DNA from 3 places in the Nitratireductor sp. GZWM139 genome. Region 1 is predicted to be linked to each of the others. Evidence: predicted binding sites of a transcription regulator. Region 1 holds the regulator's gene; each other region holds the start of a gene.

Region 1 (4,554 bases):
GGGCCTGGCCGTGTTCATCAACTTCATGCATCTGCCGCGCTCCGCCTCTCTGGTGGGCGGCCTCGTGCTGACGCTGATGACCCTGCCGACGATCATCATCGCAACGCGCGCAGCGCTGCGGGCCGTGCCGCCCTCCATCCGTGCGGCAGCTCTCGGCCTTGGCGCTTCGCGCACCCAGACGGTGTTTCATCATGTGCTGCCGCTGGCCGCGCCCGGCATTCTCACGGGCACGATTATCGGTCTGGCGCAGGCGCTTGGCGAAACCGCACCGCTGCTTCTGATCGGCATGGTGGCCTTCGTGGCTGATTACCCGACCACGCCGCTCGATCCCGCTACGGCGCTGCCGGTTCAGATCTACATGTGGGCGAACGAGGCCGAACGCGCGTTTGTCGAGCGCACCTCGGGCGCTATCATGGTGTTGTTGCTGTTCCTCGCCGTGATGAACATTACCGCCATTATTCTGCGGCGGCGCGTCGAGCGTCGCTGGTAACGGAGTGGAAGGACATGAACATGCTCACTGATGCTGCTGTTGAAGAAGCACTGGATGCGAGCCAGAACTCGGACACCCTCAAGATGCGCGGTGAAGACGTCTGCGTCTTCTACGGCGAGAAACAGGCGCTGTTCGGCGTCAATCTCGACGTGCGCGAAAACCAGGTGACCGCGCTGATCGGCCCCTCGGGCTGTGGCAAATCCACGTTCCTGCGCTGCCTGAACCGCATGAACGACACGATCGACATTGCCCGGATCACCGGCAAGATCACGCTCGATGGCGAGGATATCTACGATCCCCGCATCGATGTGGTGGAGCTGCGCGCCCGGGTCGGCATGGTCTTCCAGAAGCCCAATCCGTTCCCCAAGTCGATCTACGAGAACATCGCCTACGGTCCGCGCATTCACGGTCTGGCGACGAAGAAGTCGGAGTTCGACGAGGTCGTGGAAGCGAGCCTCCAGAAGGCTGGCCTCTTCAATGAGGTGAAGGACCGCCTGCATGAGCCCGGCACCGGTCTTTCCGGTGGTCAGCAGCAGCGCTTATGCATCGCGCGCGCCATTGCCGTGTCGCCGGAAGTGATCCTGATGGACGAGCCCTGCTCGGCGCTCGATCCCATCGCCACCGCCAAGGTGGAAGAGCTGATTGACGAACTGCGCGAGAACTACACGATCGTGATCGTCACGCACTCCATGCAGCAGGCGGCCCGCGTCTCGCAGCGCACGGCGATGTTCCACCTCGGCAATCTGGTCGAGGAAGGCCCGACGGACAAGATGTTCACCAATCCGGATGACAAGCGCACCCAGGATTACATCACCGGACGCTTCGGCTGACGGCGCGGCAAACGCACAGATAAGGAACCAGACCATGGGCGAGCACACAGTCAGCTCCTTCGATGAGGAACTCGGTGAAATCGACCGCCTCATCCGCGACATGGGCGATCTCTCCGGCGAGATGACGCGCGCTTCCACCAGGGCGCTGCTGCACTCCGATACGGCGCTTGCACAGCGCATCATCTCCGATGACACGATCATGGACGCCAAGCAGCGCGACCTTGATGAGCGCGCCATCACGCTCATCGCAAAGCGCCAGCCGATGGCGCAGGATCTGCGCAGCGTCGTGGGCGCCATCCGCATGGCGGCTGATCTCGAGCGCATCGGCGATCTGGCCAAGAACATTGCCAAGCGCGTCGGCGCCGTGGGCGAAAGCGCCACGCCGCGCACGCTTGCGCATTCCATCGACGCGATGGCCGGCCTCGTGCTGAAACAGGTCAATTCGGTGGTCGAGCACTATGTGGCGCGCAATGCCGAGGCGTTAATCCGGCTGCGCGACGAGGATGAGGAAATCGACATTCAGTACACGTCGGTTTTCCGCGAACTCCTCACCTACATGATGGAAGACCCGCGCAACATCACGGCCTGCACGCACCTCCTGTTCTGTGCGAAAAATCTTGAGCGTATCGGCGACCATGTGACCAATATCGCCGAAAATGCCTATTATGTGGTGACGGGGTCCCAGCTTCCGGTCCAGCGGCCGAAGCTTGACGAAACACAGATGACGGTCGAATCCGATGTCTAACCGGCCGTAGACTGCCCGAGGAGAATGCCTGCCATGATTGCCCCCAAGGTCATGGTCGTTGAAGACGACGAACCGCTTTGCGTCTTGCTCAAGTACAATCTGGAAGCCGAAGGCTATCAGGTCGAGATGATCTCTCGCGGCGATGAAGCCGAAGTGCGCCTGCAGGAAAACGTACCCGATCTGCTCGTTCTGGACTGGATGGTTCCGGCCGTTTCCGGCATCGAGCTGTGCCGCCGGCTGCGCATGCGCCCCGAAACGGAGCGCCTGCCGATCATCATGCTCACCGCCCGTGGCGAGGAAAGCGACCGTGTGCGCGGCCTTTCAACCGGCGCGGACGACTATCTGGTGAAGCCTTTCTCGACGCCGGAATTCGTGGCGCGTGTTCGCGCGCTTCTGCGGCGCGCGAAGCCGGAAGTGCTCTCGACGGTTCTCTCGGTCGGGGACATCGTGCTCGACCGTGAATCGCACCGTGTCTACCGCCGCAAGAACGAGATCCGTCTCGGGCCGACAGAGTTCCGCCTCCTGGAATTCATGATGCAGCATCCCGGCCGCGTCTTCTCGCGAAGCCAGCTGCTCGACAATGTCTGGGGCGAGACGATCTATATCGACGAGCGCACCGTGGACGTGCATGTGGGCCGGCTGCGCAAGGCCGTGAACCACGGGCGTCTGCCCGATGTGATCCGCACCATTCGCGGCGCGGGCTATGCGATCCGCGAAGCCTGACAGACGCGATACAGCCATTAAAAAAAGCCCCGGTTCGACCGGGGCTTTTTCGTTGAAGCTCTTCGCGCGTTATTTCGTGGCCCGTTATTTCGTGGCGGCGTGTCCGGGGCGGGCATGCTCGTTCTGCGCCACGGCAAAGCTCGTCACCGGCTCGATGGAAGCTGTCAGCTCGCCATTGCTGGTGATGTCCCACTCCAGGATCGCATCGTCATAGACAAGTGCGGGATCCACATAGACGCAGGTGGCGAGAACCTGCGGCGCTTCGGTTTCCAGCTCGCGCATTGCAACCGGCTTCTCCGCCTCGCACTCCTCAAACGTCTCGTAGACCGGGGTGGGGGCGGGCAGTTCCTGGCATTCGCGCGTGTCGCCGGCCCCCACATTGCCTGAGCAGCCGACAATCAAAAGAAGTGCAGCGATGTGTTCCATGGCTTTCTCCTTTCATTGTCTTCACGAAACGGAAGCCATGGATGGTCCGGTTCGCTTATGCCGCATTCGTTTATGTGTGCGTCGCCGTTTAGCGACCGCGTTTCAGAAGGCCCATGATCAGCGAGATCGCGAGCAGGGCGAGGAAGATGTAGAAGAGGATCTGCGCAATGCCTGCCGAAGCGCCGGCAATTCCGCCGAAACCGAGTGCGCCGGCGATGATCGCGACGACAAGGAATATCAGGGCCCAGTATAGCATTCTGTCTCTCCGTTTAGTTATGCCGGTTAAACGTCTGGCATTCGGATTTGGTTCCGCCGGAGAGATTTTGGGCAAAAGAAAAGCCGCCCGGAGGCGGCTTTTTTGAGAAACGCGTGAAGAAGCGGGGGCCTGTCAGGCCGCCGCGTGCGCCTGCTGATCGAAGAAGAGCGCCTGGCTGATGAGCGCCTTGACCATTTCCGGGCTGAACGGCTTGGTCACAAGGAAGGTCGGTTCCGGGCGCTCGCCCGTCAGAAGCCGCTCGGGGAAGGCGGTGATGAAGATGACCGGTACGGTGGCCGCGTCGAGGATCTCGTTCACCGCATCAAGGCCTGAACTGCCATCGGCAAGCTGAATGTCGGCCAGCACCATTTTCGGCTGCGTCTTGGCAAACATTTCGACCGCCTGCTTGTGGGTGCGGGCCGTGCCGACCACGCGATGCCCGAGGCTTTCGACCATTTCCTCGATGTCCATGGCGATCAGGGGCTCGTCCTCGATGATGAGGATGTCTGTCGCCACCTGACGGGAAATCTCCTCGCTGGCTTCGCGCAGCATCGTGTTGATGCCTTTCATATCCGTCTCGAGAATTTCCGCAGCCTCTTCCGGCCGGAAATTCTCTACGGCCACCAGCAGGAAGGCCTGACGCGGACGGGGCGCGAGCGAAGAAAGGTTGCTCATGGCCCGCTTTTCCCATGCCGAGCTCGGCGTGCCTTCGGGGACCGGAACGTCCAGCGTTTCGAACAGCGATGTGAAGAGCCTGAAGAGGGCGATCTTGTCGGTCGATGCCTCGGGAAAGATGCTCGTATCGGCGATCAACGCTTCAAGCGTCGCAGCCACCAGTGCGTCACCGCTGGACTGGGAGCCGGAAACGGCCCGGGAAAAGCGCCGCAGGTAAGGAAGGTGCGGAGCGATACGCGCTGACAGGGTCATGGATTTCAAGTCTCCCTCAAGACATGGCAATGAGAATTAGTGCATTTGTGACGGGTGAAACGCCCCATATGCGAAAATGTTCCCGTCGGAGGGAACGAATTCCGCTCAATGGCGTTTGAAAGCAGACGAGACAGTTGTGGCCCGGGCGATGCGGACG
Region 2 (4,554 bases), on a different contig from region 1:
GCCCCATGACCCAGAACGGAATGATGGCCTTTTCCTGCATCGCGTCATTGGTCAACACATCATAGATACCGGCCAGTGGCCCGATCGCGTTTGCCACGTCATTGGAGCCGTGCGCGAAGCTCAAAAGCGCTGCCGAGAAGATGAGCGGCAGGGCCAGAAGCTGGTTCACCGCGGATTTGTCATTCTGAAGTTTTGGCAGCCGGCGTGCGATCAGGAAGCGGGAGACAGCCCATGCCACAAGAGCGATGAGCGCGCTGGCCATGGTCGCCTCAAGCAGGCTCGCGGACCACACCTTCTTGAACCCCTTGAGGATCAGATAGGTGCCGAACGACCAGGTCATGGCGGCCACGAGAAGCGGCACAATCCTCTGCGCGGCCTTCAGCACCTGCGGCTCATAGGTCACGAAGCGCTTGATCGCATAGAGAAACAGCGCAGCAAACAGGCCGCCCAGAAGCGGGGAGATGATCCAGCTTGCGGCGATGTTGGCCATCACCGACCAGTCAACGGCCGAAAGGCCCGCTGCCGCAATGCCGCCGCCCATCACGCCACCCACGATGGAATGGGTCGTGGAGACGGGCGCGCCGAAAACGGTGGCGAGGTTCAGCCAGAGCGCCGCAGCCAGAAGTGCGGCCATCATCACCCAGACATAGACGTTCCGGTCAGCAAGCGCCTCCGGCATAACGATGCCGCCGCGCACGGTGCTGATGACCTGGCCGCCGGCAATAAGCGCGCCGCCAAACTCGAACACCGCCGCCATGATGAGCGCGCCTGCAAGCGGGATCACCCTTGCGCCGACCACGGGGCCGATATTGTTGGCGACATCATTTGCGCCGATATTGAGCGCCATATACGCGCCGAAGCCGGCGGCCGTGGCGATCCACAGCGCGAATTCGGGATTGCCGCCATTCTGGGCGCGCACCAGCGCATAGGCCATCGCCGCAGCGACGAAGGACAGGGCGATGAAAAGACGTCCGAGAAACGGAGCAAGGTCTCTGAGGTCCGACCTGGCTTTCGCGAGGCTCGCCATATAGCCGGATTCAGGCAAAGCGGGGCTGACATGCGTACGCATGGTCCTCTCCTTTCGATGGCAGAGTTGAAGCTCAGGCGGGGCTCAGGGCCCGGCCGTCGAGAAGCTGCAAGCGACGCAGCGCGGGCAGGAAGCGGTTGTGCCGCTCCACCTGGCCCGTCGCGGCCATGCCCACGCAGTATTTTGAGCAGCGTTTTGTCGGGTGGACGTGCAGTCCCCGGAAAATCGCATCGGCGATGCCGTTGCCGCGCGCCGACTTCGTTTCCACGATGGAGATATCGGGCCGCACAAGGCGGCGCACATCGCCAGCCTTGAACGAGAGCTGCGTGTCAATGGTCATGCGCTCGCCGCCCTCCTTGGCCACCAGCGTGATGCGCATATACTGCATCTCGATCACCGGGGCCAAAGGCCGGTCGAAGGGGCTGTCATAGATCTCGCGGTGGCACGTATCGATGAAACTTTCACCGGAGTGGTCGAGGCCCGAACCGGGTTCCTGCAGCTTCAGGCGTTTTTTGACCGTAATCTGCCGTTTGCTCTTCAGCTTCACTTCCAGATAGCTGAGGCCAGTGTCCACGTAATCGCGCACCCGCACCTTGCAGCGTTTGCGACGCCCCTGATGGTGGTCGTAATAGCTGCGCAGATCGTCATCATCATAATAACGGGTGGCATAAGTGAACGCGCGGATGCCGTCGATTTCGAGCACGTCGAACAGGTCCGAAAAGGCGTGCAGCGCGGGGCGGAGCCGGTTGGCCGGGACGATATACTTGTTGTCCAGCCGTTCCAGCATGGCGGCCTTGCCGTTCAGTCCCTCAAGCGAGATCGGGCGGAAGCCGGTCAGTTCATTTGTGATGGAATGATCCATTGGAGTGTCTCCTTCCCGGCAGGTCAATGCCGGGGCTTGCGGAAGAACACGTTCATCCGGGCCATGTCGTTGATGTAGTCGAGCGCGGTGATCTGGTAGGACATCACGTCCACGCCAAGGCGCTCGGAGAGGTCGCGGCGCATCTTCTCAGGCTGCGAAAGCGCTTCGTGATCGATCTTGTCGAGCGTGATCTTCACACCGTCGGACGAGCGCAGGATGGCCGGGTGATCGAGGATGTAAGCGCCCAGAAGCACAAGCGCGACAACGGCAAGCACGATGGCCAGAGGCGTTCCGGGAATGGCGCAGATCACGGCGATGGAGACCGAGCCGAAGAAATAGGTGATTTCCACCTTGGAGATCTGCTCCGAACGCAGGGTGAAGAGCGCCAGGATCGCGAAGAGGCCAAAGCCGGCGGCCAGCGAGAATTCGACAGCCGAGAGAATGGAAAGAACGCCAAAGGCAAAGATGTTGAACAGCGATGCCGCCGTCACCAGTTCCTTGTCGCGGTAGCGCCGGTAGTAAAGGCCGAAGACCAGGATCGTCATCGACACGACGTCGATGCCAAAGCGGATTGGGGTGTCACCGAATGCGAATGTTTCCAGCATTGTTTTCCTCATTTGTTGGTCACGGCCTCTGTCAGAAAACTGTCGTAAAACTGTCAGAAAGCCGTCTCTGGTGTCGGAAAACGTGAGGGAATTGGATCTATTCCATCGGCATTGATTTTATTTCTCCCGGGTCCGCTGAAACCCTTGCCGCATATGAAAAAACTCCCCCCGGATTTTTTCCGGAGGGAGTTCATCTTTGTCGTTTCGGTCAGATATCTGCGCCTGATCCGGCGTTCTATTCCGCCGCGTCGCGCCGTGGCAGCACCCAGTCGGGGCGCGGGAAATGGCAGGTATAGCCATTGGGATAGCGCTCGAGATAATCCTGATGCTCGGGCTCTGCTTCCCAGAAATCGCCAACCGGCTCCAGTTCCGTCACCACCTTGCCCGGCCACAGGCCGGAGGCGTTCACATCGGCAATGGTCTCTTCGGCCACGCGCTTCTGCTCGTCGCTTACATAGTAGATCGCCGAGCGATAGGACATGCCGACATCATTGCCCTGCCGGTTTGCCGTGGTCGGGTCATGGATCTGGAAGAAGAACTCCAGCAGCCGGCGATAGCTCGTCTTGTCGGGATCAAAGGTGATTTCAATCCCTTCCGCATGGGTTCCATGGTTGCGGTATGTGGCGTTCGGCACGTCGCCTCCGGTGTATCCCACACGGGTGCTGACAATGCCGGGCAGCTTGCGGATGAGGTCCTGCATGCCCCAGAAACAGCCGCCAGCCAGAACAGCGCGTTCAGTCATTGCACATCCTCCACCTGATCGAGATAGTCTCCGTAACCTTCCGCTTCCATCGCATCGCGATGAATGAAGCGCAGTGCCGCCGAATTGATGCAATAGCGCAGACCGCCACGGTCTCGCGGGCCATCCTCGAAGACATGGCCAAGATGGCTGTCGCCATGCGTGGAGCGCACTTCCGTGCGGATCATGCCGTGGGTCGTGTCCCGCAGCTCGCTGACATTGGCCGGCGCGATGGGTTTGGTGAAGCTCGGCCAGCCACAGCCGGACTCATATTTGTCGCTGCTTGCGAAAAGCGGTTCGCCCGAAACGATGTCGACGTAGATGCCCGGTTCTTTGTTGTTCAGGTGCTCGCCGGTGCCAGGGCGTTCCGTGCCGCTTTGCTGCGTCACGTAATATTGCTCCGGGCTGAGGCGGGCCAAGGCTTCTTCGGTCTTCCTGTAGTTCATCGGCAGCTCCGGCTTCCTGATCGTTCAATGGTGATCGGTCTCGGCATCGCGTCGAAACACGGTGCCTGCGGAGCCTCATCTAGGTATCGCGGCTCCGCGATCCCAATCATATTAGCGTGATCCGAAACGGAAGTCCGCCGGGACGCGTCAGCGCAGTGTGGAAAGCGCCGCGCTCTCGTCCTCGGCCGAAAGCGGCGCACCGGCCCTGGTGGCCATGAGAAACGCGTCCAGCGCTTCCAGCGAAGACGCGGGAACGAAATCGCCGTTCACATCCACCTGCGAGGCCGCAAAGCGCAGCTGCCAGGCATCGTTTTCCTGACAGGCGACAGCCACATGAGATGTGCCACGCGCACTGACCTCGAATTCCCGGCAAAGCGTGTCCGCGCCATCGCGATAAGTGGCAATCGCCTCGAAACGCGCATCCTCGCCAAGTTGCCTTGTCTCGCCCGACGGCGATACGTTCAGCGCTTCCACGATCCGGTCGTCTGCAAGGCCCGCAATCTCGATGCCGCCCGCCCGTTCGGGCTGACCGGCGGCCATGTAACCAAGCAACCCGCCCGCAACCATCGCCAGAGAAGCTGCGATGGGCAGGGCATGGCGCTGCGCGAACCCCTGTTGGCGCGGGGCGCTCCTTTGCCTGAAGGGAAGCACCTCCGCTCCGGAAGTGAATTCTTCCATCTCCGCAGCGCCAGCCATCTGTCGCACACGCGCTTCAAGATCGTCTGGCACGGAAACTTTTGCCGTTCCGAATGTGCCCGCCAGTAACGCGCGCGTCTTCATGAACAGGTCCACGCGCTCCGCGAGCGCAGTGTCCCGCCCGATGGCGTCTTCAACCTCAAGGCGGGTCTTCGCATCGAGCTCGCCATCGGCATAGG
Region 3 (4,554 bases), 150 kb from region 1:
GGGTGGCGTGAACCAGCTCACCCGCGTCATGGCGCTGGCGCTCGCGCCCTATGGCATTCGCGTCAACGCGATCGGGCCGGGCTCGATCATGACCGAGATGCTGGCCAAGGTGAACAGCGACCAGGCGGCGCGCAACCGCATGCTCTCGCGCACGCCGCTCGGCCGCGCCGGCGAGCCAGGCGAGATCGCCTCGGTGGCAACCTTCCTGGCCGATGACGATGCAAGCTATGTGACGGGACAGACGATCTACGCCGATGGCGGACGCCTGCCGCTGAACTACACGGTGGAAGTGAAGCCGGATATCTCCTGACAAAACGGCGTCAGCACCGGTCGGCGATGATGCCCTGCCCTTTTTTCTGCGCAGCGTAACGGCCCTCCTGACAGTGTGTTGTCAGGAGGGCTGTGTCATTCTGCAGGCATTGAAAATGGAGGGTTACCCAAGTGTCTGCCACTTTGCCGTTGCATGCTGTCGTCTGGGCGGAAATTCCGGTCACCGACCTGGACCGGGCGCGCGCTTTCTATGGCGCTGTCGTTGAAAATGAACTGGCGCTGCAGGAAGACGGGCCGAACCCGTTTGCCGTGTTCGCCTCGAAAGACCCGCAGGAATCCATCTCGGGGCACATCTACCCCGGCAAGCCGGCTCCCGAAGGCACCGGGCCGACCATTCATCTCGCAGTCGCAGCGCCGCTTGAAGACGCCATGAAGCGCGTGACGGACAATGGCGGCAAAGTGGTGTCGCCCATCGTCACTATTCCTGCCGGTCGTTTCGTGTATTGTCTTGATCCCGACGGAAACAGCTTCGGAATTTTTGCGTGAGGAGAACAACGCATGCGCCGTGCTGACCGACTTTTTCAAATCGTCCAGCATTTGCGGGGCGGGCGCCTGGTTACGGCGCGTTTGTTGAGCGAGCGTCTCGAAGTCTCGGAACGCACGATCTATCGCGATATCGCCGACCTGCAATCGACCGGGGTTCCCATCGATGGCGAGGCGGGCGTGGGCTATCTGATGCGGGAGGGGTTCGAGCTCCCCCCGCTCATGTTCACCCGCGACGAGATCGTGGCCCTGGTGGCCGGGGCGCGCATGGTGCGCGCCTTCGGCGGCGCAGCGATGGCGCGTGCCGCCGAAGAAGCGCTCATCAAGATCGGAACCGTGCTGCCGGAACCAGAGCGCGACCGGATTGCAAAAACCGAAATTCACACCCCGCGCTGGGTGGTGAGCGACATGGACCGCCAGACCATCGATGCGCTGGAGCGCGCGGTGGAAACGCGCGACGTGCTTGCCCTCGACTACCGCGACGAGGCAGGCCGGACATCGGAGCGCGATGTGCGGCCTCTGGGCCTGTGGTTCTGGGGAAAGGTCTGGACGCTGGTGGCCTGGTGCGAGCTGCGCGGAGATTTCCGCACCTTTCGCATCGACCGCATTGCGGCGATCAAGCCGGCAGGGCGCGGGTTCCGGCCAGAGCGCGGCAAGCAGCTTGCCGACTTCTACCGCCGCATGGAAATTCATGAAGCCATGATCGGCAGGGCACAGGCCTGCTGAACCGGAAGCTCTTCTGCAACAGGACTTTCTGCCGCCATCACCCGATACGAAAACAGCCTGATACGAGATCAGGCTGCTCTAATTTCTCCCCGGCAATCCGGGGAGATTATCAGGTATCGCGAATCAGGACTGATCGTCCTCATCATCGTCATTGCTTTCGGTGGAACGCATCGACGAGAGCTTTGCGAAGACCGCTTCTGCGTCGAGTTCCTTCTCTTCCGAGGAGGACGAATCCTGCTCGCCGAGCGGCAGATGCTCGGTCTCGGATGCCGGCAGAAGCGTTTCGCCGGTGCTCTCCTGCGGCGGCAGGTAACGGGCAGCGCGCTGCACTTCCAGATCCAGATCGATCTGCGAGCACAGGCCCAGCGTCACCGGGTCCATCGGCACGAGATTGGGCGAGTTCCAGTGGGTGCGCTCGCGAATGGCCTCAATGGTCGACTTGGTGGTGCCGACGAGACGCGAAATCTGCGCGTCCTTGAGCTCCGGATGATTGCGCACCAGCCAGAGAATGGCGTTGGGGCGGTCCTGACGCTTGGAGAGCGGCGTATAACGCGGCCCCTTGCGCTTGGTCTCCGGCACACGCACCTTCGGCTCGGAAAGCCGCAGCCTGTGGTTCGAATTGCGCTCGCCCATGGCGATTTCTTCGCGGGTGAGCTGGCCGGTCATGACCGGGTCCATGCCCTTGATGCCCTGAGCGGCGTCGCCATCGGCAATGGCACCAACCTCAAGCGGATGCAGCTTGCAGAACTCTGCAATCTGATCGAACGTCAGCGCCGTGTTGTCGACCAGCCACACGGCGGTGGCCTTGGGCATGAGAAGCGTGTTGGCCATAGTTCAAGAATCCTCTTCCTTCGCCCGCGTCCCTAGCGCGGGCGGTGGTTATAACCACCGATGTTGGGAAATTTCGTCCGCTTTATAAACTGAAACACCCCCCTTACGCAACAAATTGCGCAGCACCCCGGAACGGGGACGTCACCGAACCGTCATTGATCCGTCATCGGCGTGAAACCAAGCCCTCCGATTGTGCCGCTCCTACGGGACTTGAGGGAGTTTTGAACATGCAACGCAACGCGATCATTCTTGCTCTGCTGGCCAGCACGGCTGTCATCTTACCGGCTCAGGCAGAGATGAATTTCAACCGCATCGCCACTTTTGCAGTGGCCGAGAACCTGCCGGCCGATGCCGACAAGGCGACGGAGACCTCTTCCGAAATCATCGCCCGCAGCGCGGACGGCAAGACGCTGATCTATTCCGACAGCCCGCTGGGCGGCGTCGGCTTCGTCGACATCAGCGATGCAGCCGCGCCGAAAGCCGGCGGCGCTGTGATGCTGGACGGCGAACCCACCTCCGTGGGCGTGGTCGGCCAGAAGGCGATTGCCGCAGTGAACACCTCGAAGAGCTTTACCGAGCCTTCCGGCAATCTGGTGGTGATCGACATGGCGGCGAAGACCGCCGAAGCCTCCTGCGCGCTGGGCGGGCAGCCGGATTCGGTTGCGATCAGCGCCGATGGACGCTTTCTGGCGGTCGCCATCGAGAATGAGCGCGATGAAGACCTGAATGACGGCGTGATTCCGCAGATGCCTGCCGGCGACCTCAAAGTGTTCACGCTCACCGACGGCATGCCCGACTGCGACAGCATGAAAACCGTCTCGCTTGCCGGCCTCGCCGAGATCGCGCCGAGCGACCCGGAGCCGGAATTCGTGGATTTCAACGACGCGGGCGAAATTGTCGTCACGCTTCAGGAAAACAACCACATCGCGGTGGTTTCGGCTGAAAGCGGCGCGGTGGTGAACCATTTCGCCGCCGGCGGCATCGACCTCGAACAGATCGACACGCTGGACAATGGCGCAATCGACTTCGATCAGGCGGCAGCCAATGTGAAACGCGAGCCGGACGCCGTGAAGTGGCTCGACAATGACCGCTTCGTGACCGCCAATGAGGGCGATTATGAAGGCGGATCGCGCAGCTTCACCATCTTCAACAAGACGGGCGAGGTTCTGTTCGACAGCGGCAACGATCTGGAATTCCGCGCCGCAGCCGCCGGCCACTACCCGGACAAGCGCTCCGACGCCAAGGGCACCGAGCCCGAGGGCCTCGAAGTCGCGACCTTCGGCGATCAGCGATACATCTTCGTTGCGCTGGAGCGTGCTTCGCTCATCGCGGTCTACCGCGACACGGGCGGCGCGCCGGAATTCGTGCAGGTGCTGCCGTCGGGCATCGGACCGGAGGGTCTGGTCGCCATTCCCGAGCGCAACCTCCTGGTGACGGCCAATGAGGCGGACCTGATCGAAGACGGCGGCGCACGCTCGCATGTGATGGTCTACGAACTTTCCGAGGGCAAGGCCGCCTACCCGACCATCGAATCCGCCATGGACGAGAACGGCGCACCGTTTGGCTGGGGCGCTCTTTCGGGCCTCGTGGCTGATCCGGAAAAGCCCGGCACGCTCTACGCCGTGTCGGATTCGTTCTACGGCAACCAGCCCGCGATCTTGACCATCGACGCGACGCAGACGCCGGCGCGGATCACGAAAAAGACGGTCGTGACCCGCAATGGCGCGGCTGCCCAGAAGCTCGACCTCGAAGGCATCGCCAATGATGGCAAGGGTGGTTTCTGGCTCGCTTCGGAAGGCCGCACCGACCGCCTGACGCCGCACGCGCTGTTCCGGGTCGATGCAAAGGGCGAGATCAAGCAGGAGATCGCACTTCCCGCCGAACTGCTCGCTGTGGAGCAGCGCTTCGGCATGGAAGGCGTGACCGTGGTTGGCGAAGGCGACGACCAGATGCTGGTGATGGCGATCCAGCGCGAATGGAAAGACGACCCGAAGGGCCAGGTGAAGCTGGTGAGCTACAAGCCTGCCTCCAAGGAATGGGCTGCCGTTCGCTATCCGCTGGATGCGGCGGAAAAGGGCTGGGTCGGCCTTTCCGAAATCACTGCGCATGACGGCAAGCTCTACATCGTGGAGCGCGACAACCAGATCGGCTCGTCGGCGAAGATCAAGAAACTCTACAGCGTGT

What was found. The regulator PhoB, encoded in region 1, activates phosphate uptake and scavenging genes when phosphate is short. The targets are predictions, from matches to a motif close to TGTCATNNANCTGTCAT.
Region 2: NDI72_RS13750 (DUF4956 domain-containing protein) is a predicted target of PhoB. The motif match lies at 2,524-2,540, and genes of this name have one in related genera.
Region 3: NDI72_RS12110 (esterase-like activity of phytase family protein) is a predicted target of PhoB. The motif match lies at 2,510-2,526, and genes of this name have one in related genera.

Annotation. Positions count from the first base shown of each region.
Region 1 covers NZ_JAMQML010000008.1:25,230-29,783, reverse strand. Annotated here, with positions in the region: gene pstA (phosphate ABC transporter permease PstA) at 1-490, shown strand, start outside; gene pstB (phosphate ABC transporter ATP-binding protein PstB) at 505-1,320, shown strand; gene phoU (phosphate signaling complex protein PhoU) at 1,355-2,065, shown strand; gene phoB (phosphate regulon transcriptional regulator PhoB) at 2,102-2,788, shown strand; gene NDI72_RS11400 (hypothetical protein) at 2,873-3,214, opposite strand; gene NDI72_RS11395 (DUF1328 domain-containing protein) at 3,303-3,470, opposite strand; gene NDI72_RS11390 (response regulator) at 3,603-4,397, opposite strand.
Region 2 covers NZ_JAMQML010000010.1:100,374-104,927, forward strand. Annotated here, with positions in the region: gene NDI72_RS13740 (inorganic phosphate transporter) at 1-1,069, opposite strand, end outside; gene NDI72_RS13745 (polyphosphate polymerase domain-containing protein) at 1,101-1,889, opposite strand; gene NDI72_RS13750 (DUF4956 domain-containing protein) at 1,913-2,494, opposite strand; gene msrA (peptide-methionine (S)-S-oxide reductase MsrA) at 2,730-3,236, opposite strand; gene msrB (peptide-methionine (R)-S-oxide reductase MsrB) at 3,233-3,679, opposite strand; gene NDI72_RS13765 (anti-sigma factor family protein) at 3,827-4,554, opposite strand, start outside.
Region 3 covers NZ_JAMQML010000008.1:179,979-184,532, forward strand. Annotated here, with positions in the region: gene NDI72_RS12090 (SDR family NAD(P)-dependent oxidoreductase) at 1-310, shown strand, start outside; gene NDI72_RS12095 (VOC family protein) at 442-816, shown strand; gene NDI72_RS12100 (helix-turn-helix transcriptional regulator) at 829-1,539, shown strand; gene NDI72_RS12105 (DUF1013 domain-containing protein) at 1,663-2,370, opposite strand; gene NDI72_RS12110 (esterase-like activity of phytase family protein) at 2,598-4,554, shown strand, end outside.